Regions from separate parts of the Pseudoalteromonas sp. SCQQ13 genome, predicted to be linked through region 2. Evidence: predicted binding sites of a transcription regulator. Region 2 holds the regulator's gene; the other holds the start of a gene.
What was found. The regulator ArgR, encoded in region 2, controls arginine synthesis, uptake and breakdown. The targets are predictions, from matches to a motif close to ANTGAATANNTATTCANT.

Region 1 (12,710 bases), on a different contig from region 2:
GGCAAAAACGTACCGATGATCGCAGCTATACCGTAATGCGCGCAGCTAATCCGCGAGTTATTCCTCGTAACCATGTGATCGAAAAAATACTTAGTGAGTATAATAAGACTGGCTCAAGTGAATTACTGCATGAGTTTATGCAGGTTATGCACACACCTTATGAAAATACAGACAAATTGGCAAAATTTCAGGATGCACCTAGCAGCGATAAAGAGTATTATACTTTTTGTGGTACTTAATTATTAGATTGAAATTTAAGTTGCTGATTATTAAAGGTCATTTAGCGGCCGTAGCGCTGCTTTATTATTGAGCACAATAAACTGAGCTGATATTATTGATATGCATTTAAAGCTAGGAGCTTGGAGCTCAATATAAACTCAGCTAGTGAAGTCGGTATGGTTATTTAATAAATTTAGATACTAGCGATAGTATTTATTATCTAGGGGTTGGGTAAAGTAATTAATATGTCCTAAACTTACTGATACTTGTATATAGAGTGTTGAAAACGAATTAATTTATCTTTTGTTAAGTATTGATTAATAAAGGATCAGGTAATATTAATAAAACTGGTTGAGCTAGAAAGAATTAGCTATATTTTTTAATTGTTAAAATGGGAAGAAAACAATGAAATTAAAATCACTTACAATCGCAATCGCGTTAGCTGCAACTAGCGCATCAGCATTTGCAGCAGAAAAAACTGAAGGTTTTTACATTGGTGTGTTCGGTGACTATTACGATGCATCTTGGAAAAACTTAAACATGCACCAAAACTTGGAAGTTAATGAATCTGCAAGTTGGGGTGCTGAAGTTGGCTACCGTTTCAGTGATTACTGGAGTGCACGTCTTGAGTATGCAGATATGGACTTTAATGCATTTCTTAAAAATCCGATTCCTAATGGTAATCGTAACGACATAGACGGCGAGCGTTTTGGTGTTGATGCACTTTACCACTTTGGTGGCGGTCCTTTCTATGGTTTATTTGGTATTAAAGAAGTAAAAGTAGCAACAGATAATACTTTCTTAAACGCAGGTGTTGGTTACCAGCACTTCATTACAGACGGCTTATTTGTTAACGCAGAAACATCTGTTTATCAAGGTCTTGACCGTGGTTATACCGATGTGAACGCTAAACTAGGTATTAACTACTTATTTGGTCAAAGTTCAGTAGCAGAAGAGCCAGTTCAACCAGCTCCAGAGCCAGTAATTGTTGAAGTTGCACCAGTAGATAGCGACAACGATAACATTCCAGATGCAGATGATCAGTGTCCTAACACACCAATGACAGATGCAGTTGATGGCACAGGTTGTACATTATACGAAGATAAAGAAGTAACTGTAAGCTTATTAGTGACTTTCCCTAATAATACATCTGCAGTATCTACACAGTACTTAAACGATATCGATAAAGTAGCTGAGTTCTTAAAAGAGTACCCAGATACAACTGTTCTTTTAGAAGGTCATACTTCTTCTGTAGGTAAAGCATCTTACAACAAGTGGTTATCTAAAAAACGTGCTGACGCAGTAGCTAAAAAATTAGTAGCTGATGGCGTAGCAGAAGACCGTATTACTACAGTTGGTTTAGGTGAAGAGCGTCTTAAAAATGAAGCGAACACTAAAGCAGCACACGAAGAAAACCGTCGTGTAGAAGCGCATATCAAAACGATTAAAAACGTTAAAGTTTTACGTTAATAAAATCGATTGAATTACAAAAACCCAGCTTTATGCTGGGTTTTTTTATGCCTACTAAAAACTTAAATTAAAAATTAATACTAATGATTCTTACTTAATAAACATTCATAGAAATTGATTTTACTTTATCTACTATTCATAATACTTATAGTCGGTATAATCAGTTGCTGAACTGGATAGATTTTCATCTACCTACAAAAGCTTTATAATTAAGCGTTAGAATACTATAAGTATTGGGTAACATTGCGCTTATGAAGCGCTACCGAATACTTTCACGTCACCAAGAGGGCAATATTGTGCTACAAGAATATCGTAAACACGTAGAAGAACGTGCCGCGTTAGGTATCGTACCAGCGCCATTAGATGCTCAGCAAACGGCTGATCTTATTGAATTAATCAAAACTCCACCGGCTGGTGAAGAAGAGTTTATTCTCGACTTGTTTGCTAATCGTGTACCGGCAGGTGTTGATGATGCAGCTTATATCAAAGCAGGGTTTTTAGCGGCAGTTGCTAAAGGTGAAACTAATTCTCCACTACTTTCTAAAGAAAAAGCGGCAGAATTATTAGGTACTATGCTAGGCGGTTACAATATCGCACCTATGATAGACCTACTTGATGACGACACACTTGCACCTATCGTAGTAAAAGGCCTTTCAAACACATTATTAATGTTTGATGCATTTTACGATGTAGAAGAAAAAGCAAAAGCGGGTAACACATTCGCTAAGCAAATTATTGAGTCTTGGGCAAATGCAGAATGGTTTACTAATAAACCAGCTGTTGCTGAAAAGATTTCAGTTACTGTATTTAAAGTAACTGGCGAAACAAATACGGATGACTTGTCACCTGCACCAGATGCATGGTCTCGTCCAGATATTCCACTACATGCTTTAGCTATGCTAAAAATTGAACGTGACGGTATCACTCCTGACAAACCAGGCGAAGTAGGCCCAATCACCCAACTAGAAGAATTAAAAACTAAAGGCTTACCACTAGCTTACGTTGGTGATGTTGTTGGTACGGGTTCTTCACGTAAATCTGCAACTAACTCAGTGCTTTGGTTTATGGGCGATGATATCCCGTTTGTACCAAATAAGCGTGTTGGCGGTGTATGTCTAGGTAATAAAATTGCACCAATCTTCTTTAACACTATGGAAGATTCTGGCGCTTTACCAATTGAGCTAAATGTTGATGAACTTAACATGGGCGAGCAAATTGACATCTACCCATACGAAGGTGTTGTTAAGCAGCATGGTACTGATAAAGTAATCTCTAAGTTTGAACTTAAATCTGAAGTGATTTTAGATGAAGTTCGTGCTGGTGGTCGTATTCCACTAATCATTGGTCGTGGTTTAACAGACAAAGCACGTACATCACTTGGTTTAGGTGCTACTGATATATTTAAAGTACCAACAGCAACTGAAGTATCAGATAAAGGCTTTACACTAGCGCAAAAAATGGTTGGTAAAGCATGTAACGTTGCAGGTATTCGCCCAGGTCAATACTGTGAGCCTAAAATGACAACTGTTGGCTCGCAAGATACAACAGGTCCTATGACACGTGATGAGCTTAAAGATTTAGCTTGTTTAGGTTTCTCTGCAGACTTAACAATGCAGTCTTTCTGTCATACATCGGCATACCCAAAACCTATTGATGTAAACACGCATCACACGCTTCCTGATTTCATCATGAACCGTGGCGGCGTTTCACTTCGCCCAGGTGACGGTATTATTCACTCATGGTTAAACCGTATGTTATTACCAGATACCGTAGGTACTGGTGGTGATTCGCATACACGTTTCCCATTAGGTATTTCATTCCCAGCGGGTTCGGGTGCAGTAGCATTCGCAGCAGCAACAGGTGTTATGCCTCTTGATATGCCTGAGTCAATTTTGGTTCGTTTTAAAGGCGAAATGCAACCAGGTATCACATTACGTGACCTTGTACATGCAATCCCTTACTACGGTATCAAGCAAGGCTTATTAACAGTTGAGAAAAAAGGTAAAATCAACGAGTTCTCTGGTCGCGTACTAGAAATTGAAGGCGTTGAGCACCTAACTGTTGAGCAAGCGTTTGAATTATCAGATGCATCTGCTGAGCGTTCAGCTGCAGGTTGTACGGTTAAGCTTTCAAAAGAGTCTATTTCTGAATACCTAGAATCAAACATTGTTATGCTTAAGTGGATGATCTCTGAAGGTTATGGCGATGTACGTACGATTGAACGTCGTATTAATGCAATGCAAGACTGGTTAGCTAATCCTGAGCTTATGGAAGCAGATAAAGATGCTGAATACGCTCACGTAGTTGAAATCGACTTAGCTGAGATTAAAGAGCCAGTTCTTTGTGCTCCAAATGATCCAGATGACGCGCGTTTACTTTCTGATGTTGCTGGCGAGAAAATTGATGAAGTATTCATCGGTTCTTGTATGACTAACATTGGTCACTTCCGCGCGGCTGGTAAGTTACTAGATGGCTTTAAAGGTCAACTACCTACTCAGCTTTGGGTTGCTCCACCTACTAAGATGGACAAAGACCAACTAATTGAAGAAGGCTACTATGGCATCTTTGGTCGTGTTGGCGCACGTATAGAAACTCCAGGTTGTTCATTATGTATGGGTAACCAAGCACGTGTTGCTGATAAAGCAACGGTAGTGTCTACCTCTACACGTAACTTCCCTAACCGTTTAGGTAATGGTGCAAATGTATTTTTAGCATCATCTGAACTTGCTGCAGTTGCGGCAATTATCGGTCGATTGCCAACTGCTGCTGAGTATCAAGAATATGCAGCGAAGATCAATGCAACAGCGTCAGATACATATCGCTACTTGAACTTCCATCGCATGCCTGCTTACACTAAAAAAGCAGACAACGTGATCATTCAACAAGCAGTATAATTTTTACAGCTTATTTAAAAACCCGCTTTTGCGGGTTTTTTATTGGCAAAAATAAATTTTAGATAGTTAATGTTGTTTTTTTGCATTTATTGTATTAATTTTGGTGGTTAATTGTTTTGAAGTTAAATAATAAAGCAATAAATCCTCTTTGCATGCATTAAAATCCCTGCAATATTATAATTACTATAGCAGGATTTTTATGACCGCTTTAAACCCCCAGAATTTACTGCAGCTGCGTTTTATTAACCAAACAAATATTGATTTGGTTAAGCCTTCTTTTGATAACCTGCCGACTAATCCTTATGCAGATGGTGCCTTTCGTAAACGCCGTTACTCTGTAGTTAAACTACAAAATGGTGAGCTAAAGCTACAAGCAACAAAAGCATTTGTACAAGATGATGCAATTAATACCTTTCAGGGTAATGTTGAGCGTAGTTACGAAAATTTAGAGCAAAGCCTACTTGAGTCAGCGGGCATGAAAAGTATTGTGAATGAGTTTCGTCAAATTACCGGGATTGATGAAGAACGTGATATCGAAATTCACCAATTTCGTATGTTAGCCATTGATAGTGATACGCCTGCAGCGCCAGAAGGCGTGCACCAAGATGGTTTTGATCATGTGTGTGTATGTGGTGTATCGCATGAAAACTTAGAGGGCGGTGAATTGCTTGTATACGAAAACAAGCAAGCCGATCCCTGTTTTAAAATGGCCATAAAAGACGGTATGTTTGCAGTAATTAACGACCGTCAAGTGTGGCATAACGCTACTCCAATGAATAAACTTGATGCCAGTAAGCCAGGTTACCTGGATTGCTTTGTATTAACGTCTTAAGGAATGAGCATGAATATAACGCAATTACGTGAGCAATTTCCGGCATTAATGCAAAGCGTTAATGGTAAATCTCCCGTGTTTTTAGACGGCCCCGGTGGCTCGCAAGTACCGCAATCGGTACTTAACGCTATGACTGCTTATTTGGGTTATTACAACTCAAATTTAGGTGGAGCATTTTTCTCAAGCGATAAAACCGTTGAGCTAATGGCAAATGCTCGCCAAGCTGCTGCCGATTTACTCAATGCGCCCAGCTCACAACAAATTGTATTTGGTCCGAATATGACCAGCTTAACGTTTAGCTTTAGCCGCGCAATTTCACGCGACTGGCAAACGGGTGATGAAATTATTGTCACTAACGCGGATCACTTTTCTAACGTTTCGTCGTGGCAGCAAGCCGCAGAAGATAAAGGTGTTAAAGTTAATACTGCGCTTATTAACGAAACCGACTGCACACTCAATATGGCGCAGTTCGAGAGTTTACTAAACAGTAATACTAAGCTGGTAGCGGTAACTTATGCTTCAAATACCACAGGTTCAATTAACAATATTAAACGTATTGTAGAGCTTGCCCACAACGTAGGCGCACTTGTTTATGTTGATGCCGTACATTATGCACCGCACGAACTTGTAGATGTACAAGCGCTTGATTGCGACTTTTTAGCCTGCTCTGCGTACAAGTTTTTTGGCCCGCATTTAGGTATGGTTTATGGCAAAAAAGAGCACCTTGAAGGATTTACCCCGTACAAAGTTGAGCCAGCTAAAGACGTAGCGCCTGGTCGCTGGGAAACCGGCACGCAAAGCTTTGAAGCCATGGCTGGTTTTATAGCGGCGGTTGATTACATTGCAGCAATTAGCGAGCTTGACGACAGCCATTCACGCCGCGAAAAGTTAAGTGTTGCCTTTGCTAAAACCAAGCAACACGAAATGGCGCTGAGTGAATACTTTTTAACGCGCTTAGTTAATTACCCGCGTATTAAATTGTTTGGTATAGATGATTTAGATCGTTTAAATGAGCGTACGCCTACTTTTGCGTTAACTTTTGAAGGTTTAGAGCCGCGCGCTGTATCTGAATGTTTAGGTAAGCAACATATTTGTGTATGGGACGGCAACTTTTACGCGCAAGGTTTGTGTGAGCAATTAGGCGTACTTGATAAAGGTGGCGTAGTGCGCATTGGTTGCATGCACTACAACACCACCGCAGAGCTTGATCAGTTATTTAATTTGTTTGATGAGCTACTAGGTTAATATACATAAAAAAGGTGCGCTAGCTCTTTGGCGCACCGTATATTTGCTCTGCGCGGTTAAACAGTACCCACGAGGTTAAAATATACTTATCGTTAGATACTGGCTTATTGCCACGGTGAGTGTGAGTAAAGTAGCCGGGCGCTATTACCATAGTGCCTTTTTTAGGCGCAATTTTACGCTTTTGATAATAAAACTCCGTTTCCCCACCTTGTTCAACATCGTTCAAATAAAACATAAACAGCAATACTCTATGTAGCGCCTCGTTATGATTTAACTGCGGATAAACTTCGCTGTGCCAATACGGGTAACCGCCTTTATTAACTTGGTATTTTTGCGCCTGAATATTTCCTAGCCTAAAAATTTGCTGCACTAATAAGGGCAGTTGTGGTTTACCCACTTCATCAAAGTTTGCGTGTGTTAAGTCAACAGGTTCGCCACTTTTAGGGTGATACACTTTTAGGCCAAAGGCACCAATCATAATAAAAATATGTTCTTCAATGTATTTAAAAACATACTGTGCAGTGGTTTGTTGAATATGTTTTAATTGCTCAACGTATTCCGGATGATTGTTTAAGTGCAAGTCGTGGCTATCTTTTTTATTTAAATCGATACCGCCAGATGTCATCCCTTGTTTTATATGCGGGCTTTGAGAAAAGGTAGTGATAAAGTTATCACAAAAGTCATTGCTGAGCGCGTTATCGTATACGCGAATAAAGTCCGTCATAGTTTACCTTTATATAATTATTATTGGATTATTATGTTTATTGAAAAAGTGATGCCGCGCTTTAGTGAAACAGATGCGCTAGGACATATTAACAATACCGTACTCCCTGTATGGTTTGAAGCTTCGCGTGCGCCTATTTTTAGGTTTTTTACCCCAGATTTAAACCCACATGACTGGAAGCTAATTATTGCCAAAGTCGAAGTGTCGTTTGTTGGTGAGTTATTTTATGGCCATGAAGTAACCATTAAAACCTCAGTAGAGCATGTAGGTACCAGCTCATTTGTATTACGCCAAGAAGCTCACCAGCAAGGTAACTGCTGTGCAGTTGGTAAAACGGTATTGGTACGTTACGATTTTGCAGCAAAAGCAAAGCAATCGCTTTCAGTATCTGAAAAATCGTCACTTAATGAGCATTTAGCCCCGGCTAGCTAGTTTGGTAAATGTTTACAGCGGTATTGAGCCATTATAATTTTGAATATACTGGCTCAGCGCTGTTATTTGCTCAGTATTAAAACGCAAACCTAACTTACTACGACGCCACAATATATCCTCGGCGCTGCTAGCCCACTCGCTATTAACTAAATAATTTACTTCAGTGGCGTATAAACCATGGCCAAAATGCTGGCCTAAATCAGCTACGCTTTGGGCATCTGTAAGTAGGGTATAAGTGCCAGTACCGTAACTGCGTATAAAGCGATTTAAAATAAACTCAGGCAACCATGCATACTTTACCTGTAGTTGTTGCTTTAATACTACCTTTGATGAAAAGTCGCCACCGGGTAATGGAGTGTTTTTTGTCCATGTTTGGCCCATATGCGGATAAAAGCTGGCGAGTTCGTTTACTGCGTTTTCAGCGAGCTTGCGATAAGTGGTAATTTTCCCACCAAATACACTTAGCAGTGGTGCCTGGTTATTATTGCTCGATAATATCAGTTTGTAGTCGCGAGTAACGGCTTGTGCGTCGCATGAGTTATCATCTAGTAAGGGGCGTACACCACTAAAGGTATGCACTATGTCGTTATGAGTAAGTTGTTTTTTAAAGTAATTATTAGTAATGCCAATTAAGTAATCGACTTCTTTATCGCTAATTTTTACATCTGCTATATTGTCGCTGTATTCTTCATCTGTAGTGCCAATCAGTGAATAGTCATCTTCAAATGGGGTAACAAAAATAATACGCTGATCTTTATTTTGTAAAATATAGGCCTGCGGCTCAGTGTGAATACGCGGCACAATAATATGGCTGCCTTTAACTAAGCGAATATTATGTGGCGACGGCCCAGTAATTACCTCATCAAAAAGTGATGCAACCCAAGGGCCCGCTGCATTAACAACTCCTTTAGCAACTATAGAACATTGCTTTTTGCTACCTTGTTGCTCTAAGGTCACACTCCAATTATTGTTATTGCGAACTGCTTTAATACAGCGCGTGCGGCTTAAAATGGTTGCACCTTTTTGCTGTGCTGCTAACGCATTTAAAATAACTAACCTCGAATCATCAACCCAGCCATCAGCGTATTCAAAACCGCGGGTAATAGTATTATTCAATATACTATCGCGGGTAAATTTAATTGATTTTGATGCGGGTAAAGTAATGCGTTTGGCAAGATGGTCGTATATAAACAACCCAATTCTAATCATCCAGTAAGGGCGTAAATGCGCTTGATGTGGCAGCCTAAAAGATAGCGGCCACATAATATGTGGGGCATTTTTTAATAACACTTCACGCTCTTTAAGTGCCTCTTTTACTAGCCTAAATTGGTAATGCTCTAAATAGCGTAGTCCACCATGAATAAGTTTACTGCTACTTGATGATGTAGCAGAGGCTAAATCATTTTGCTCACACAGTAATACTTTTAAGCCTCTACCGGCGGCGTCAGCCGCAATACCAGTGCCATTAACGCCACCGCCAATAACCAGTAAATCATATTCATTATCGAGTAATTTCACTGAATACCTCTTTATTAATTTAAGCGATGGCATATCAATAGCCAATAACACTATCGCATTAGCAGTCGTCTTTTGTTGCGTTATTTGAAAGTGTGACTTGTGCTATACAGTGCTGCCATTTTGCGTATAAATCGTTACGTTCATCTATGCTCATGGTTGGTTCAAAACGACGGTCGCATTGCCACATAGTAGCTAATTGCTCCGTTGACTTATAAATCCCAGTTTGCAGCCCTGCTAAATAGGCAACACCCAGAGAGGTTGTTTCTGTTAGCGCTGGGCGTTCCACACTTGCGCCTAAAATATTAGCTAAAAACTGCATGGCCCAATTATTTTTTGCCATGCCACCGTCCACGCGCAAAATACTTGGACGCAGGCCATCACCTTCCATGGCTTTTTGTAAATCTTTGGTTTGATAGCCAACAGACTGCAGCGCCGCTGCTACTATAGTGCTAATGCCAGAATCACGGGTTAAACCTAAAATAGCACCACGGGCATTGGCATCCCAGTATGGGGCGCCTAAACCGGTAAACGAAGGCACTAAAAATACGCCGTGATCCAGTGGCACGTCTTTGACCATAGCCTCGCTGTCGCCGGCATGTTCAAGTAGCTTTAAGCCCTCAACAATCCATTGCATAGTGGCACCCGCCATAAAAATACTGCCCTCTATAGCGTAGGTCACTCTACCATTGAGCCTGTAAGCCACAGTAGTTAATAAGCGGTTATTAGAGGTAAGGGCTTTATCGCCCGTATTAAGCATTAAAAAGCAGCCCGTTCCGTAGGTACTTTTAGCCATGCCTTCTTTAAAGCAAGCTTGACCAATTAATGCGGCTTGCTGATCCCCCGCCATAGCGCAAATTTTAATCGGTGCACCAAAAATTTCACTGCTGGTACTGCCAAACTCGGCTGCGCTGTCCATCACTTCTGGAAGCATAGAGTGTGGAATATTAAACTGCGTTAGTAACTCTTCATCCCAACATTGCTGATGTATATTAAATAATAGTGTACGTGAGGCGTTGGTGGCATCGGTACGGTGTACTTTGCCAGCGGTTAAATGCCACAGTAAATAACTGTCAACCGTACCAAATGCTAGCTCGCCGGCTAGCGCTTGTTGCTGTGCATCGGCAACATTATCTAAAATCCAGCGAATTTTAGTGGCTGAAAAGTACGGATCTAATAATAGCCCGGTTTTATCGCTAATTTTTTTACTGAGTTTATCGCTACGTATTTGCTCGCAATACTCGCTGGTACGGCGATCTTGCCACACAATGGCATTATAAATTGGTTGGCCAGTCTTTTTATTCCATACTAAAGTGGTTTCGCGCTGATTAGTGATACCAATGGCAATGACCTGCTCGGCTGTAACCTGGTTATTAGCCAGTACTGTTTTACAGGTACTTAGTACGGTTTGTAAAATATCGTTAGGGTCATGCTCAACCCAGCCATTATTGGGAAAGTGCTGCGGGAATGTTTGCTGAACAGTATCAACTACCTTGGCATCTTTGGTAAATAAAATAGCCCGAGAGCTGGTAGTTCCTTGATCAATCGAGAGTATGTATTTAGACATAAGCTTAACGTTATTTATCTTAGATACAGATAGCTTGTCTGCAAGTTAAATTAATAGCAATGCTTTTTAAATATTAGGAAGGGCTGTTATAGCTATAACGCTGTAATTTATACCAAGGGTGGTGGCAGTGTATATTAAGAAGCAAGAGTAATAAGAGCCCATAAGTCAGAGGGCTCTTAAATACAATGGGTATAAATTGCGCTTAGCTGGCTTTTAACAATTGTTGATGTAGCCAATCTTTTAACACCACACGGTCATGTTTTAATTGCAGCATTTCCTCGTCATCGATAGGCGCGTCTTGCAGCTCTAAGGTACGAATTTCTTTATCAAGCGCGTTGTATTTTTTGGCTTTATCTGCAAACTCTGGATCATTGCTATTGAGTTTTTTAATGGTATTTAGGTGCTCAGGAAAGTCTTGAGTTAATGAATGATCTTCGCCTAACATAGGTACTCCTTAACGGTGCGTGTAATAAATGTGTTTTAAAAATAACACGCTTAGGGTTTAGTTAAATTCAGATTGTATGGGTATTTATGTACGCCATAATATTAGAACTGGGGGTTGCTTGAGTATAAATCAACACATAGCCGTTATTAATTATTATTACGGAAATACTTATATATCACTATACAAAGCACTGACACTCAAAGATGCTTAAGTTAGAATACAAAATGCAACAACTCCTCGCAAACAATAACTATTTTGAGTGCTTTATTACATGCTTTTAATGATCGACAATTACGACTCGTTTACCTATAACTTGGTACAGTACTTTCAGCGTTTAGATCAAGAGGTACTGGTTAAGCGCAACGACCAAATAACGCTTAGCCAAATTAAGCAGTTAAATCCTCAACATATTGTTATATCACCCGGTCCTAAAAGCCCAAGCGAAGCGGGTATTTCATTAAGTATTGTTGAGCAATTAAAAGGGCAGTATCCTATTTTAGGAATTTGCTTAGGGCATCAAACTATTGCCCAAGCCTTAGGAGCAAAGGTGGTGCGTGCTAAAAAAGTAATGCACGGTAAAACATCGCCAATTTACCATAGCGATCAAGGAGTATTTAAAGGTTTAGCTAAGCCCTTAACGGTCTGTCGGTATCATTCTTTAATTGTTGAGGCACAGTCGCTGCCTAAAGAGTTACAAGTAACAGCCTGGACACAAACCCAGCAAGGTGAGTTTGACGAAATTATGGGATTATTACATACAGACTTAGCACTTGAAGGTGTACAATTTCATCCGGAAGCTATTTTAACTGAGCAAGGTTTAGCGTTACTTGATAACTTTTTAACTCGCTTCTAAGCTTATAGTATTAAGTAAATATCATTACATTAAAGACAGAGAGCCATGACCGAAATAGTGCAGCAACCGCGTATTGTTAAAATGCTTAATCAACGAGCACATGATTTGCTGCTTGGTCATAACTTTGCTCATCAACAAATTGGCTTTATTCATACGCTAGAAATGGACTATGGCGAACCACTAAAGCAACGCACATTACTTGAAGTAGAGGTTGCCGCTCAGCAAAAGCGCAAGTTAAAAAGCACCGCGCATCATAAATATCGTGCAGCAGCGAGCGAGCAACTGCATAAAGCAATAGAAAAAATGATGTCTGAGCAGCTTAGCGATATAGACAGTGTTATTCAAAACACCATAGGTGTAGAGGACAGCGTATGTGCCATGTTAGATATTTTAGCCACAAAAAGCGCATCGGTTGGGCGCTTAGAGCCCTTAGTTAACGACCTAAGCTGGCTTGGCAGAGAGTTAGTTACTTTAGTTAACTTGCCTTATTATCGTAATCAGCGCAGCAAAAATA
Region 2 (12,710 bases):
TGCTGCAACCATTTGCAACGCCTAATGATCCACGATTTGACGACCAATGGCATTATTATGAACAAGCTGGCGGCTTAAACTTACCTACAGCGTGGGATACAGCCACTGGTAGCGGTGTTGTTGTTGCTGTACTCGATACAGGCTATCGCCCTCATGTTGATTTAAACGCTAATATTTTACCCGGTTACGATATGATCTCGAATTTATCGGTGGCTAATGATGGCAATGGTCGCGATAGCGATGCCCGCGATCCGGGCGATGCGGTTGCTGCCAATGAATGTGGTACTAACGGTGCACAAAACTCTAGCTGGCACGGCACACATGTAGCGGGTACTGTTGCTGCAGTTACTAATAATGGTGAGGGTGTTGCTGGGGTTGCTTACGGCGCCAAAGTAGTGCCTGTACGTGTACTAGGTAAGTGCGGTGGTTTAACCTCTGATATTGCTGATGGTATTATTTGGGCTTCTGGTGGCAATGTATCTGGGCTACCGGCAAATGCCAATCCTGCAGATGTAATAAATATGAGCTTAGGGGGTAGTGGCTCATGTAGCTCTACAACACAAAGTGCTATTAACACCGCACGTAATAACGGCACAGTAGTGGTAATTGCTGCTGGTAACGATAACGATAACTCAGCAAACTATAACCCAGGCAACTGTAATGGCGTGGTAAATGTAGCCTCGGTTGGCCGTAATGGCGGTCGTGCTTATTACTCTAATTACGGTAGTAATATTGATGTTGCCGCACCGGGTGGTGCGCAAAGTTTTGCTAACGATTCTGAAGGTGTTTTATCCACTTATAACGCCGGTTCGTCAACCCCTTCTAGTGATAGCTACGGTTTTTCGCAGGGTACATCAATGGCAGCCCCCCATGTTGCTGGCGTAGCGGCACTGATAAAACAAGCAAAGCCGAATGCTACTCCCGATGAAATCGAAAATATTTTAAAAACAACCACCCGCTCGTTCCCAGCCACATGTACTAGCTGTGGTACCGGTATTGTTGATGCAGCAGCTGCCGTAGCTGCTGCAAGTGGTGGCACTGCACCACCACCAAGTGGTAATGAACTTCTTGATGGCGAAACTCAAACCGGTTTAAGCGGCGCAACTAACTCTGAAACATTTTATACAATGACAGTGCCCAGTGGCGCAACTAATGTCACTTTCACTATGAGTGGAGGCACTGGTGATGCCGATTTATACGTGCGCTCTGGCAGTAAGCCAACAACCTCTACCTACGATTGCCGCCCTTACAAAAGTGGTAACAACGAAGAGTGCTCAATCGATAACCCTACATCAGGTACGTATCATGTGATGCTACGAGGTTATTCTGCCTATTCTGGGATCAGCTTAACTGGTAATATTACAGCAGCTTCGGGCGGGGGCTCAGGCACACCTCAAGCTGGTGGTGGCACTGTAAGCGATGTGAGTGCTAATGCAGGTCAATGGAAGCATTACACACTAGACGTGCCAGCAGGTATGGCTACATTTACAGTAACAACAAGCGGTGGCACAGGCGATGCTGATTTGTTTGTTAAGTTTGGCAGTCAGCCCACGACATCGAGTTACGATTGTCGTCCATATAAAAATGGTAATGCCGAAACCTGTACTTTCTCAAGCCCACAAGCGGGTACGTGGCACTTAAGTGTTAACGCGTATAAAACCTTCTCGGGCTTAACAATTAGCGGGCAATATCAGCCTTAATAAGCAATAATTGCAAAAAGCCGATGTTGCATCAACATCGGCTTTTGTATTTTCAAATCGCTAATTTATTCTATAGCTTTTCTAAAACAGCAGCAGCACGACTAACCACAAATTCTTTTTCTTGCTCTACAAATAAACCGGTTACTACACTATTTTCCACGATCATTGCGTAACGCTTTGAACGCACACCGCCAAACCCTGCCGTATTCATATCAAGGCCTAATGCTTTGGTAAAGCTCGCATCGCCGTCTGCCAGCATGGCTATTTCTTGTGTATTTTGTGATGCCCCCCATGCTTTCATAACAAACGCATCGTTTACCGATACACAATAAATTGCATCAACGCCCTTTGCTTTTATTTTATCTGCCAGAGTAATAAACTCAGGTAAGTGTGCATTTGAACAGGTAGGTGTAAACGCACCGGGGACTGCAAACAATACAACTTTTTTATCTGCAAATAATTCACTGTTAGTCAGTGTTTGCATACCATCGTCGGTTAACTGACTTAGCGTAACCGAGGGAATAGTTTGACCTTGTACAATCATTATAAATCCTTCATTTTATAAAATAAAACCAGCATACAGCTTAGCACATAGAATTTAGAGCATGATATAAGATGAGCGCTAAAGCTAATTTATTACAACCCCAGGCCCCCTTTAATCGAATGAATTTGTTGTTGTAGCTGATGTCGTATATCATCCACCAACGAGCTCGACTCACTTACTTGCCCCTTCATTTCAGCCATTGACTGACTAAAGTTATCTAATAAATTGCTTTGCTGCTTAGCAAGCTTCATCGCCTCAAACGCTACTTTATTAGCATTTTTTGCATTACTTGCCACCGCTTCCGAATTTAACTTAAGTTCTTGGGCATTTTGCGTTTGCGATTGAGCACCTTGGGTTAATGCTGTTATTTGCGTAGCAACTAGCCGTGAGTTTTCACTCAGTATGGTGAGCTGCCCATTTATCTCGCTCAGCGAGCCTTGCGTTTGCAGTGCCAATTGCCTAACTTCATCAGCCACTACTGCAAAGCCGCGACCATGCTCACCTGCCCTAGCTGATTCTATTGCTGCATTTAGCGCAAGTAAGTTGGTTTGATCTGCAATATTACGTATTACTTCTATAATTTTACTTACGCCTTCAACACCATTAAGTAGCTCTTGTAAGCTTTGTATACTGCGTTCAACCCGTGCCTGTGTATCGGCACTCGCACTTAACATACTTTGCGCAAATCCTAAGCTTTGTTCCATGGCACTAAAGGTACTTTGTGCGTTATCAGCTACTTGTGTATTAATATCATTAACTTGCTCTCCAATCTGCTGAATATCGGTTAGTAAATACTGATTCTGTTCCACTTGCCCATAACTCGTAGTAGTTTGTTGCTCAATCGTCTGTAAGTGTTTACTCATTTGCTGCATAAAAGCATTCACTACTTTTAGCATTTGTGCTCGCTCTTGTGCTTCTATGCGCTGGCGTTCAATTAGCTGATTAAAGTATTGGGCTATTTCCCCAACTTCAGTTTTTGGGTTATTACTGACAATATTTTTAAACTCATTCGTTTCAATTAAAAATGCAAACCCGTCGCGCAACCGTCGAAGAGGATTAAGTACCAGATTACGCTGAACAATATAAACACCGCCAGCAAGTATAACTAGCCCACTAATAGCAACACAAAACACCCAAAATACTTGCTGCTTTAAATTATCTTGTTGTGTTTTTAGTGCTTGCTCTGCATTTATCACTGTTTTAGATAAATTACTAAGCTGCGTGCGCAATTCATCGGCCCCCGTCTGTCGTTGTTGTGCCTGAGTTAATGTACTGGTTAAATCCCGAGGATAGCGATTTGGCCAACTACTTAATTCTGATTTAATATCAGTAGCTAAATCTTCACTTTGCTCGTCAATAAATAAACTATACTCATCTACTTTATCCATCACACCTAAGTTTGGTAGCTGCTCTATTTTTGCTGCTAATACATTTAAATTTTTCACGCTTTGTTGCAAACTCTGCTCTACACTCTGCTGATAATCTAGCACCAGTTGATAACTAAATAATGATAAGTTAATCACTTCACTATAATACTCATTGGCCAATTTATAATAACTAAGCGTGTTGTGACTATTATCCGAAGCTGAGCGCGCATAATTAATTAACGAGGATGCCGAACCAGCCATTTGCCTTAGCGCATTATCAAGTAAAGCCGTTTCGTTACCAGAGAGCTTACCCAAGGCTCTATATTTACCGTTTATATCATTATTTAGAGTAATTAACTGCTCAGTAAGTTGTGATTTAAGAGCTGCTGGTAATAGCGTTAACTGTTTTTGCTCTACTTGCGAGATTAAACTTGAGGCTTGTGTTAAGTATTGGCTATCGCCTTGTGCTAAGTAATTACTTAGATAGCTCGCTAGATCAACCATAATCGTATTTTTAAGCTGTCTATATGCACTGTCTTGCTGCTCTAGTTTTAGTAAAGTTTGACTGGCCCAAAGTAGAGTCATAGCTAATAAAACACTCGCGAGAGTTAACAAAACAGCCAGTAAGCGGGTAAATGTAGAGGCGCGCATAAATAAATCCCTAAAATCATATGCGCGTAGAATATTGACTATTTATGACAGTTTAATGGCAAATACGACTAATCGTATTAAATTCATGAGCTGTCAAAGCAACAACAAGAATGTTAACCCAAATAAAAACAATGAGTTATTTTTTGTGGCTATTCCTAGATTCCTTTAACTTCAGCACCTATAGAGTCGGCTATAAGTTCATTTCAACACAATAAGTAAGTTAATAAGTAAAAAGGGTTATGTTTTTAATAAGGTTGGCGTTTGTGTTAAAAGGGGGGGATTACAATACTAAAATAGTGCTGTGTTATTTAAAATTATTTATAAAAATATAGGCATAAAAAAACCACGTATAAAACGTGGTTTAATCGTATTTATTGTAAAATTAAAGACCTGCGCGCTCTTTAATTATCGCAATTAAGGGCGATCCTGAATGACCGTTCGATTCAGCCCATGATATATCAGCACCATCTTCTAGCGAGCTTTTAGATAAGTTTTTTACTATATATTCACCGCTGTCTAATGCATTACTTGCCACTGCATGACGCAATAAATTATTGCCGTTACAAAATACTGCATCGTATATATTACGAACTTTCACTCGTGAGCTTTTAAGCTTACTACGTAAACGATTTTTATCATCCGCTGCAATATACTCACAGATAGAAATCGCTAACTGATCATCTGCTTGTGCAGGGGCAGTATATACAAACGAACCGGCTGCAAGCGCAGTAATAACAACTAGCTTTGATAACTTAATCATGGAAAACCCTTTTTATAATACTTTATTCCTATTGGATTAGTTAATATTGTACCAATATGCTCAGTATTTCGCAATAATGTTAAGAGTTTTTATATAAAGTTACAAACTTATGACTATATTGATTTTTTTCATCCGCAGCCATTTGTATTTCATCTTTAACCTGCCAGGTTGCCACTTTTTCGTAATCAGGAAACTGAGTGTCACCTTCAACATCTAAGTCTATAAAGGTTAAATAAAGTCTTTGTGCACTTTCTAAAAATTGTTGATAAATATTTCCACCACCAATGATCATCACCTCTTCCACATCAGCAACTAAATTTAACGCGGCCTCTGGCGTTGTAACAACTTCTATTCCAGTTGCTTGATACTGGCTATTACGGGTAATAATAATATTACGACGCCCAGGTAAAGGCCGTCCAATAGACTCAAATGTTTTGCGCCCCATAATCACAGGTTTACCTGTGGTTACTTTTTTAAAATGCTGTAAGTCTCCAGGTAAATGCCAAGGCATTGTATTATTAAGGCCAATTACACGGTTATTTGCCATTGCAGCAATCATTGAAATTATCACACTAATTATCCAGTATTTATTATTAAACAAAGAAAAAGGAGCATAAGCTCCTTTTATATGTAATTAATTATAATTAACGCTCGTACACAACTTCTACGTCGTAATCATCTTCATTCCACTCATCCCAATCATCATCATCGTCGCTCTTTTTAGCAGCTTTTTGATGATAGGTGTCCCACTTAAACTCAACCTCTTCGTCTGTAGTTTCAACGAATTTCTCTTTTGGCATGCTTTCAAGCAATGTCATTACGTCATGAATTAGTGGTTGAGTATTTGATTTATTAATAGCAGAAATACTGTAAATATTTTCAGTTTCGCCTAGCTCTTGTGCAATTTTTTCACATAAAGCTTTTGCTTCGTCAGCTGGTAATAAATCTATTTTATTAAATACCAACCAGCGCGGTTTTTCTGCTAATTTAGGGCTGTACTGATGTAACTCATTAACAATCGCAAATGCATTATCAACTGGATTTGAGCCATCAACTGGCATTACATCAATAATATGCAGTAATATTCTACAGCGCTCTAGGTGTTTCAAAAATTGAATACCTAAACCAGCACCATCCGATGCGCCTTCAATTAAGCCTGGTATATCAGCGATAACAAATGATTTATTAGCTTCAGGACGTACCACACCTAAATTTGGAATAAGCGTCGTAAATGGGTAATCTGCTACTTTTGGTTTTGCTGCCGATACACTACGGATAAAGGTAGACTTACCTGCATTTGGCAAACCTAATAAGCCTACATCTGCTAGTAACAATAACTCTAGTTTAAGGTTGCGTACTTCGCCTTCTGTCCCTAAGGTTTTTTGACGCGGAGCACGGTTTGTACTTGATTTAAAACGCGCATTTCCTAAGCCATGGAAACCGCCTTTTGCCACCAAAATCTTTTGGCCATGTTGGGTTAAATCCCCTAATCCCTCTTGCGTATCAACGTCCATAATACGTGTACCTACAGGCACCATAATAATTAAATCGTCAGACTTTTTACCAGTACAGTTACGGCTGCGGCCATTAGTACCGCGATCTGCTCTATGGAAGCGTTCAAATTGGTAATCAATTAAGGTATTTAAGTTTTCATCCGCTTGTAGATAAACACTACCACCGTCACCACCGTCACCACCGTCAGGCCCACCTTCTGGGATATATTTTTCACGACGGAAAGACACGATACCGGCGCCACCGTCTCCAGCTTCTACGCGAATTTCTACTTCATCTACAAACTTCATGATTACTCACTTTAGGGATTGGCTTGTTAATAACACTATTATATACCCAAGCCAACTTAATACCAATTGGCATAAATATTTGAACCATTTTACGAATTAGATCGCTCTATAACTTCGTTAAAGAGCCCGCTACTTAAACCCATAGGTATAATTGCAGGCTTGGGTATATATTGTAAAATAATGAAAACAAAAAACCCCGCAAAGGCGGGGTTTTTTAACTATCTTACTGATTACTCAGTTACGATAGTTACGTATTTACGGTTTAAAGGACCTTTTTGTTCAAACTGAACTTTACCATCTGCTTTTGCGAAGATAGTGTGGTCTTTACCGATACCTACGTTTGTACCAGGGTGGAAACGAGTTCCACGCTGACGAACAATGATGCTACCCGCTAGAACTGATTCGCCACCAAAACGCTTAACACCTAGGCGTTTGCTTTCTGAATCGCGACCGTTACGAGTACTACCAGCTGCTTTTTTATGTGCCATTTCTAAGTACCTCTAATTAAGCGCTAATGCCAGTGATTTTAACTTCTGTGAACCATTGACGATGGCCCATTTGCTTACGAGAATGCTTACGGCGTCTAAATTTAACAACCTTAATCTTCTCACCGCGACCATGTGAAACAACCTCAGCTGTTATCTTACCACCGTTTACGAACGGTACACCAATCTCGATTTTCTCACCATCAGCAACTAAAAGTACTGAATCAAATTCTACTGCTGCACCAGTTTCAACGTCTAATTTTTCAAGACGAATCGTTTGACCTTCAGTCACACGATGCTGTTTACCACCACTTTGGAAAACCGCGTACATAATTAACTCCGTCTGTGCGCCCTCAAATCGACGCAACTAAAATATTCTTCGATAGGGCGCGAAGTTTACGCTACGGCGTAATAACTAGCAAGCCTATTTTGTAATTAAAATGAATAAAAAGTAGCTGCATTGAGAGCAATTCAATATTTCCCCTATTTTATATTAAATAGCCCTTTTGCCAAGCGCTTTTTCACGATTAGTGAAAATAATTTGCCTTAGCTAAACACACACTACAACGGATAATAAATAAACATAAATTACAGCACACTTTGTACGCTAATTAATCAGCTATCTCTCGTATTTAAGTGCTAATTAGCGATGTTAACCGTGTTTTTTCAGGGAATCGTCACAAAATATCGAGCTAGTGCTTTTTTTGTTGTACAATCTGCGCCGTTCACACATAAAAATTGGCTCGGAGATCAATGGATATAAAAGCTATCCAGGCGTTAATCGAAAACGATATGAATGACGTCAATCAACTTATACATGCGCAAATGCGCTCAGATGTGGCGTTAGTTAACCAACTTGGCTTGTATATTGTAAACAGTGGCGGCAAGCGCGTGCGCCCAATGTTGGCAATACTAGCGGCCAGAGCATTGGGTTATCAGGGTAAAGATCATATTACACTTGCAACTATTGTTGAGTTTATTCATACCGCAACACTATTACATGATGATGTTGTTGATGAATCTAACTTACGCCGAGGCACGCCTACAGCAAATGCTGAGTTTGGTAATGCTGCCAGCGTATTAGTGGGCGACTTTATTTACACTCGTTCATTTCAGCTTATGGTTGGCCTTGGTAAAATGCAGGTAATGCAAGTGCTTGCAGATGCAACTAACATTATTGCTGAAGGTGAAGTATTACAGTTAATGAACTGTAATGACCCCGACACCACTGAAGCGAGTTATATGCAGGTTATTTATTCTAAAACCGCTAAGCTATTTGAAGCCGCGACAGGCCTTGCGGCCATTATTACTGAGCAAAACCAAGCCACGCTTGATGCGCTTAACCTATACGGCATGCATTTAGGTACTGCGTTTCAGCTCGTTGATGACGTACTTGATTACAACGCAGATGCAGATCAATTAGGTAAAAATATTGGTGATGATTTAGCCGAAGGGAAACCAACTCTGCCGCTTATTTATGCAATGCAACATGGTAATGAGCAGCAAACACAGCTGATCCGTGACGCTATAGAGCACAGTAATGGCATGGATCATCTTGAAGAAATTTTAGCGGCACTTAAACAAACCAATGCGCTTGAATTTACGATGCAAAAGGCCGAACTTGAAGCCGACAAAGCCATTGCTTGCTTAGACTTTTTAGCTGAGTCTGAATATAAACAAGCACTTGTGAGCCTTGCCCGTATTGCAGTTGATCGCGATCACTAACTTTACTGCCTTTATGTGTAGCTAACCTGGGTGCAGGTTAGCTAAATTCCGAGCAATAAAAAAGCCTGCAAACGCAGGCTTTTTTGTCACTTGATTTTGGCTATTACGCCATGAAATCAACACCTTCTTTGATGTCTTTTTTCAGTGTTTCAAGCATGTCATTTTTTGCTTTTGTTTCAAATGCGCTTAGTTCGCCGTAAGAAAGAATTTCTTCTACGCCGTTTTTACCTAAACGTACTGGGTGTGCAAAGTACTCCGCATCGCCATTTTCAACAGCAACGTACGCGTAATCTACAACGTCTTCACCTTGTAGGCCTTTAACTAAAGACATACAAAAACGAGCTGCTGCTGCACCCATTGATAAAGTAGCTGAACCGCCACCCGCTTTAGCATTTACAACTTCAGTACCCGCATTTTGGATACGTGGAGTAAGTGCTGCAACTTCTTCATCTGTAAAGCTCACGCCTTCAACTTGAGAAAGTAGAGGTAAAATAGTAGTACCTGAGTGGCCACCGATTACAGGAACTTTAACAGTTGCTACGTCTACGCCTTTAAGTTCAGCAACAAATGCTTCTGAACGAATAACGTCAAGCGTAGTAATACCAAATACGCGTTTAGCGTCGTAAGTACCTGCTTTTTTAAATACTTCAGCAACAATTGGTACAGTGCCGTTTACTGGGTTAGTAATAATACCTACTAATGCTTTAGGACAACTTGCAACTATGCCTTCTGCTAACGTTTTGATGATGCCAGCATTTACATTAAATAAATCTGCACGATCCATACCTGGCTTACGTGGCATGCCAGCAGGAATAAGTACGATATCAGCATCTTTAAGCGCTTCATTTAACGCATCAGCGCCAAAGCCAGCTACTTTAACCGCTGTAGGGATATGAGATAGATCAACCGCAACACCTGGAACTACTGGTGCAACATCATATAGTGATAATTCAGAACCAGCTGGTAAGCCTGTTTTTAATAATAAAGACAACGCTTGACCGATACCGCCTGCAGCACCTAATACAGCAACTTTCATTGGAATTCTCCGTGATTTGAGGTAGGAAATATTTATGGCTCTAAGATAAAGAAATTAGCGACTAAAAACAAATTTATCCTGCCTATTTTCGTAATATTTTAGACCATAGTTGTAAAAACATTTGGCCTGAATACAGTAAACTGGCAAGTTAAATAAACAACTGCTGCATAATTATTCGTTTTTGTGTAGAATTTGCGGCATGGATAATAAAAAGCAAATAAAAACTATGCAACCACAAGACAAACAGGAAGCGTTAGTAAAAGCATTTAAAGCGCTTTTAAAAGAAGAAAACTTTGGTTCTCAAGGCGATATAGTAGATTCGTTAAAAGAGCAAGGTTTTGACAATATAAGCCAAAGTAAAGTGTCGCGCATGCTTAGTAAGTTTGGCGCGGTACGAACGCGCAATGCCAAACAAGAAATGGTGTATTGCTTGCCAGCAGAAATGGGCGTACCCACAGCAAAAAGCCCGCTGCGCCAGCTTGTTATTGATATAATGCATAACGAAATGATGATTATTATCCGTACCAGTCCAGGCGCGGCTCAGCTTATTGCGCGTTTACTTGACTCATTAGGTAAAGCCGATGGCGTGTTAGGTACTATAGCTGGCGACGACACTATTTTTATTGCCCCAGCTAAAATATCTGAAATAGACTTAACCCTAGAGCGGGTACGTATTTTATTTGATACGGTTTAGTATTTAAAACATGCGTTATAACTGCTTTAAAAACCCAACTGACGGTGCAAAAAACGCAGACCCCATATCGGCTTGAGTAAAATCAAGCCAATGATCATAGCACTCCCCCTCACCTAAACGACTTTTTAATACCTGTTCAAATGCGGTTCCACTGGCCGAGCAAGTAATTGACAGCATTCCTTGCTCGTAAACATCGCCATAAGGCATGCCTTGATTAAGTAATATTGGCTGGCCTTGCTCATCTTTTAATTCACTGCGTTGTGCATGGCTGGTTTCAAGCGCTGGGGCTATAAGAGTGTTGTCTAAGCGAGTGCGACCTATTATTTGCTCTTGCTCATCTAGCGATAGATGCTGCCATACGCTTAGATCGTGCTTATAACGTTGCACATGAATATAACTGCCTTGATCCTCAAAGCTACCTGGTTTATTTATTAACGCCGTTGCCCACTTTTGTCGGCCATGCGGCATTTTGCCACCATAAATAAAACCATTGAAATCGCGACCATCTAAAAATCTAAAATTACGAATTTGTTCCACCAGCTCTACGTCTGGTGCAAATAACTTTAAAATTTGCAGTGCAAATAAATGATTGACGTCTTCGCGGTCTGAACGTATTTGCACAAACAAATCACACGGCTGCACGCTCATTGCGTGTTCATTATGATTTATATTAGGAAAGCTTTGTAGTTCACTGGGGATATACTCTGGCAAAATATGCGGCCAATACTGTGCACCAATAGCCACCATACAAGAAAGCATAGATTCAGAAAACTGATCGCTAAACTCTTCCTCAATAGCGCTTACTTGCTTGAGCTTTGTACGTAATGACTCATCTTGGCCATCAAACACATTAAAAAATAAATGCAAACCGTGTAAGTTTGCTTCAGCACAAATCCCTGATTGCGCTTGTGCCATTGTTATTCCTTAGCTTATAAATAGATAAACACAGCGAATAACAAATTAATTTATGATTCGAAAAAATTCACCGTGTGGGGTTTTATTTTTATTATAACCTGCTCATTTTGAACAAATGACTGGCCATATTGCGCTGCAACTTCTATTTCTTGTTGTGCAATAACTACAGTGTAAACATAAGCCGAACCAATAAAACGACTGCTTAATATGGTGGCGCGTTCACTATGGCTATCTTTTTTATTGTCGCTCCTTAGCTCTATTTGATGAGGACGCACATATATTTTTCCTATATTAGCCTGATGCTGGTGCGCAATAACCGACTCAACTAGGCCAAAAGCGGTTTTATATTCAGTTGCTGTTAACACTTCTGCGCTTAAGTATATGCCCTGACCCAGAAACTCTGCAACCTCCTTTGAGCTTGGTTTAGCAAAAAGCTGTTCTGGGGTGCCCTGCTGAGCTATTTTACCCTGGTGCATAATAGCCAGCGTGTCTGCAAATGCAAAAGCCTCTTCCTTTGAGTGGGTAACAAATACTGCCGACACTTGTTGAGTTTTAATTATGCGGCGAATATCGGCAATTAATTCAAAGCGTACTTGAGTGTCTATATTCGAAAACGGCTCATCAAGTAATAGTAAACTTGGTTTGTAAGCAAGTGCACGCGCAATCGCCACGCGCTGTTGTTGCCCACCCGATAACTGATGCGGATACCTGTCGGCGCAGCCAACTAAATGCACCAGCTTAAGCATTTCATCAACGCGCTGTTGCTTTTGCTCTTTACTCATTTTACTTAAGCCAAAAGCAATATTATGTGCCACGGTTAAATGCGGGAATAACGCATAATCTTGAAACATCATGCCAATATTACGATGCTCTGGCGAGATAAATGTATTGGCGTTACTCACCAGCTTGCCATCGATAAACACGCTTCCTTGTTGCGTTTCTATTAGCCCTGCAATTGCTTTTAAGGTGGTGGTTTTACCACAACCACTGGCACCTAACAAACACACTATTTCGTTTTTACCTATGGTTAA

Region 1: a site for ArgR is predicted at 4,705-4,722, ahead of I6F41_RS12770 (2OG-Fe dioxygenase family protein). Genes of this name have one in related genera too.

Annotation. Positions count from the first base shown of each region.
Region 1 covers NZ_JADYXG010000015.1:33,891-46,600, reverse strand. The annotation lists gene I6F41_RS12785 (protein adenylyltransferase SelO) at 1-239, shown strand, start outside; gene I6F41_RS12780 (OmpA family protein) at 625-1,689, shown strand; gene acnB (bifunctional aconitate hydratase 2/2-methylisocitrate dehydratase) at 1,986-4,583, shown strand; gene I6F41_RS12770 (2OG-Fe dioxygenase family protein) at 4,783-5,415, shown strand; gene I6F41_RS12765 (cysteine desulfurase-like protein) at 5,425-6,660, shown strand; gene I6F41_RS12760 (2OG-Fe(II) oxygenase) at 6,680-7,384, opposite strand; gene I6F41_RS12755 (acyl-CoA thioesterase) at 7,418-7,816, shown strand; gene glpD (glycerol-3-phosphate dehydrogenase) at 7,829-9,334, opposite strand; gene glpK (glycerol kinase GlpK) at 9,393-10,898, opposite strand; gene I6F41_RS12740 (YdcH family protein) at 11,101-11,343, opposite strand; gene I6F41_RS12735 (anthranilate synthase component II) at 11,615-12,196, shown strand; gene I6F41_RS12730 (HDOD domain-containing protein) at 12,242-12,710, shown strand, end outside.
Region 2 covers NZ_JADYXG010000002.1:234,471-247,180, forward strand. The annotation lists gene I6F41_RS02795 (S8 family peptidase) at 1-1,700, shown strand, start outside; gene I6F41_RS02800 (peroxiredoxin) at 1,771-2,244, opposite strand; gene I6F41_RS02805 (methyl-accepting chemotaxis protein) at 2,337-4,262, opposite strand; gene I6F41_RS02810 (DUF3718 domain-containing protein) at 4,645-5,022, opposite strand; gene folA (type 3 dihydrofolate reductase) at 5,102-5,593, opposite strand; gene cgtA (Obg family GTPase CgtA) at 5,667-6,824, opposite strand; gene rpmA (50S ribosomal protein L27) at 7,055-7,312, opposite strand; gene rplU (50S ribosomal protein L21) at 7,329-7,640, opposite strand; gene ispB (octaprenyl diphosphate synthase) at 8,063-9,034, shown strand; gene mdh (malate dehydrogenase) at 9,138-10,070, opposite strand; gene argR (transcriptional regulator ArgR) at 10,297-10,764, shown strand; gene I6F41_RS02850 (Dyp-type peroxidase) at 10,780-11,679, opposite strand; gene I6F41_RS02855 (ABC transporter ATP-binding protein) at 11,730-12,710, opposite strand, start outside.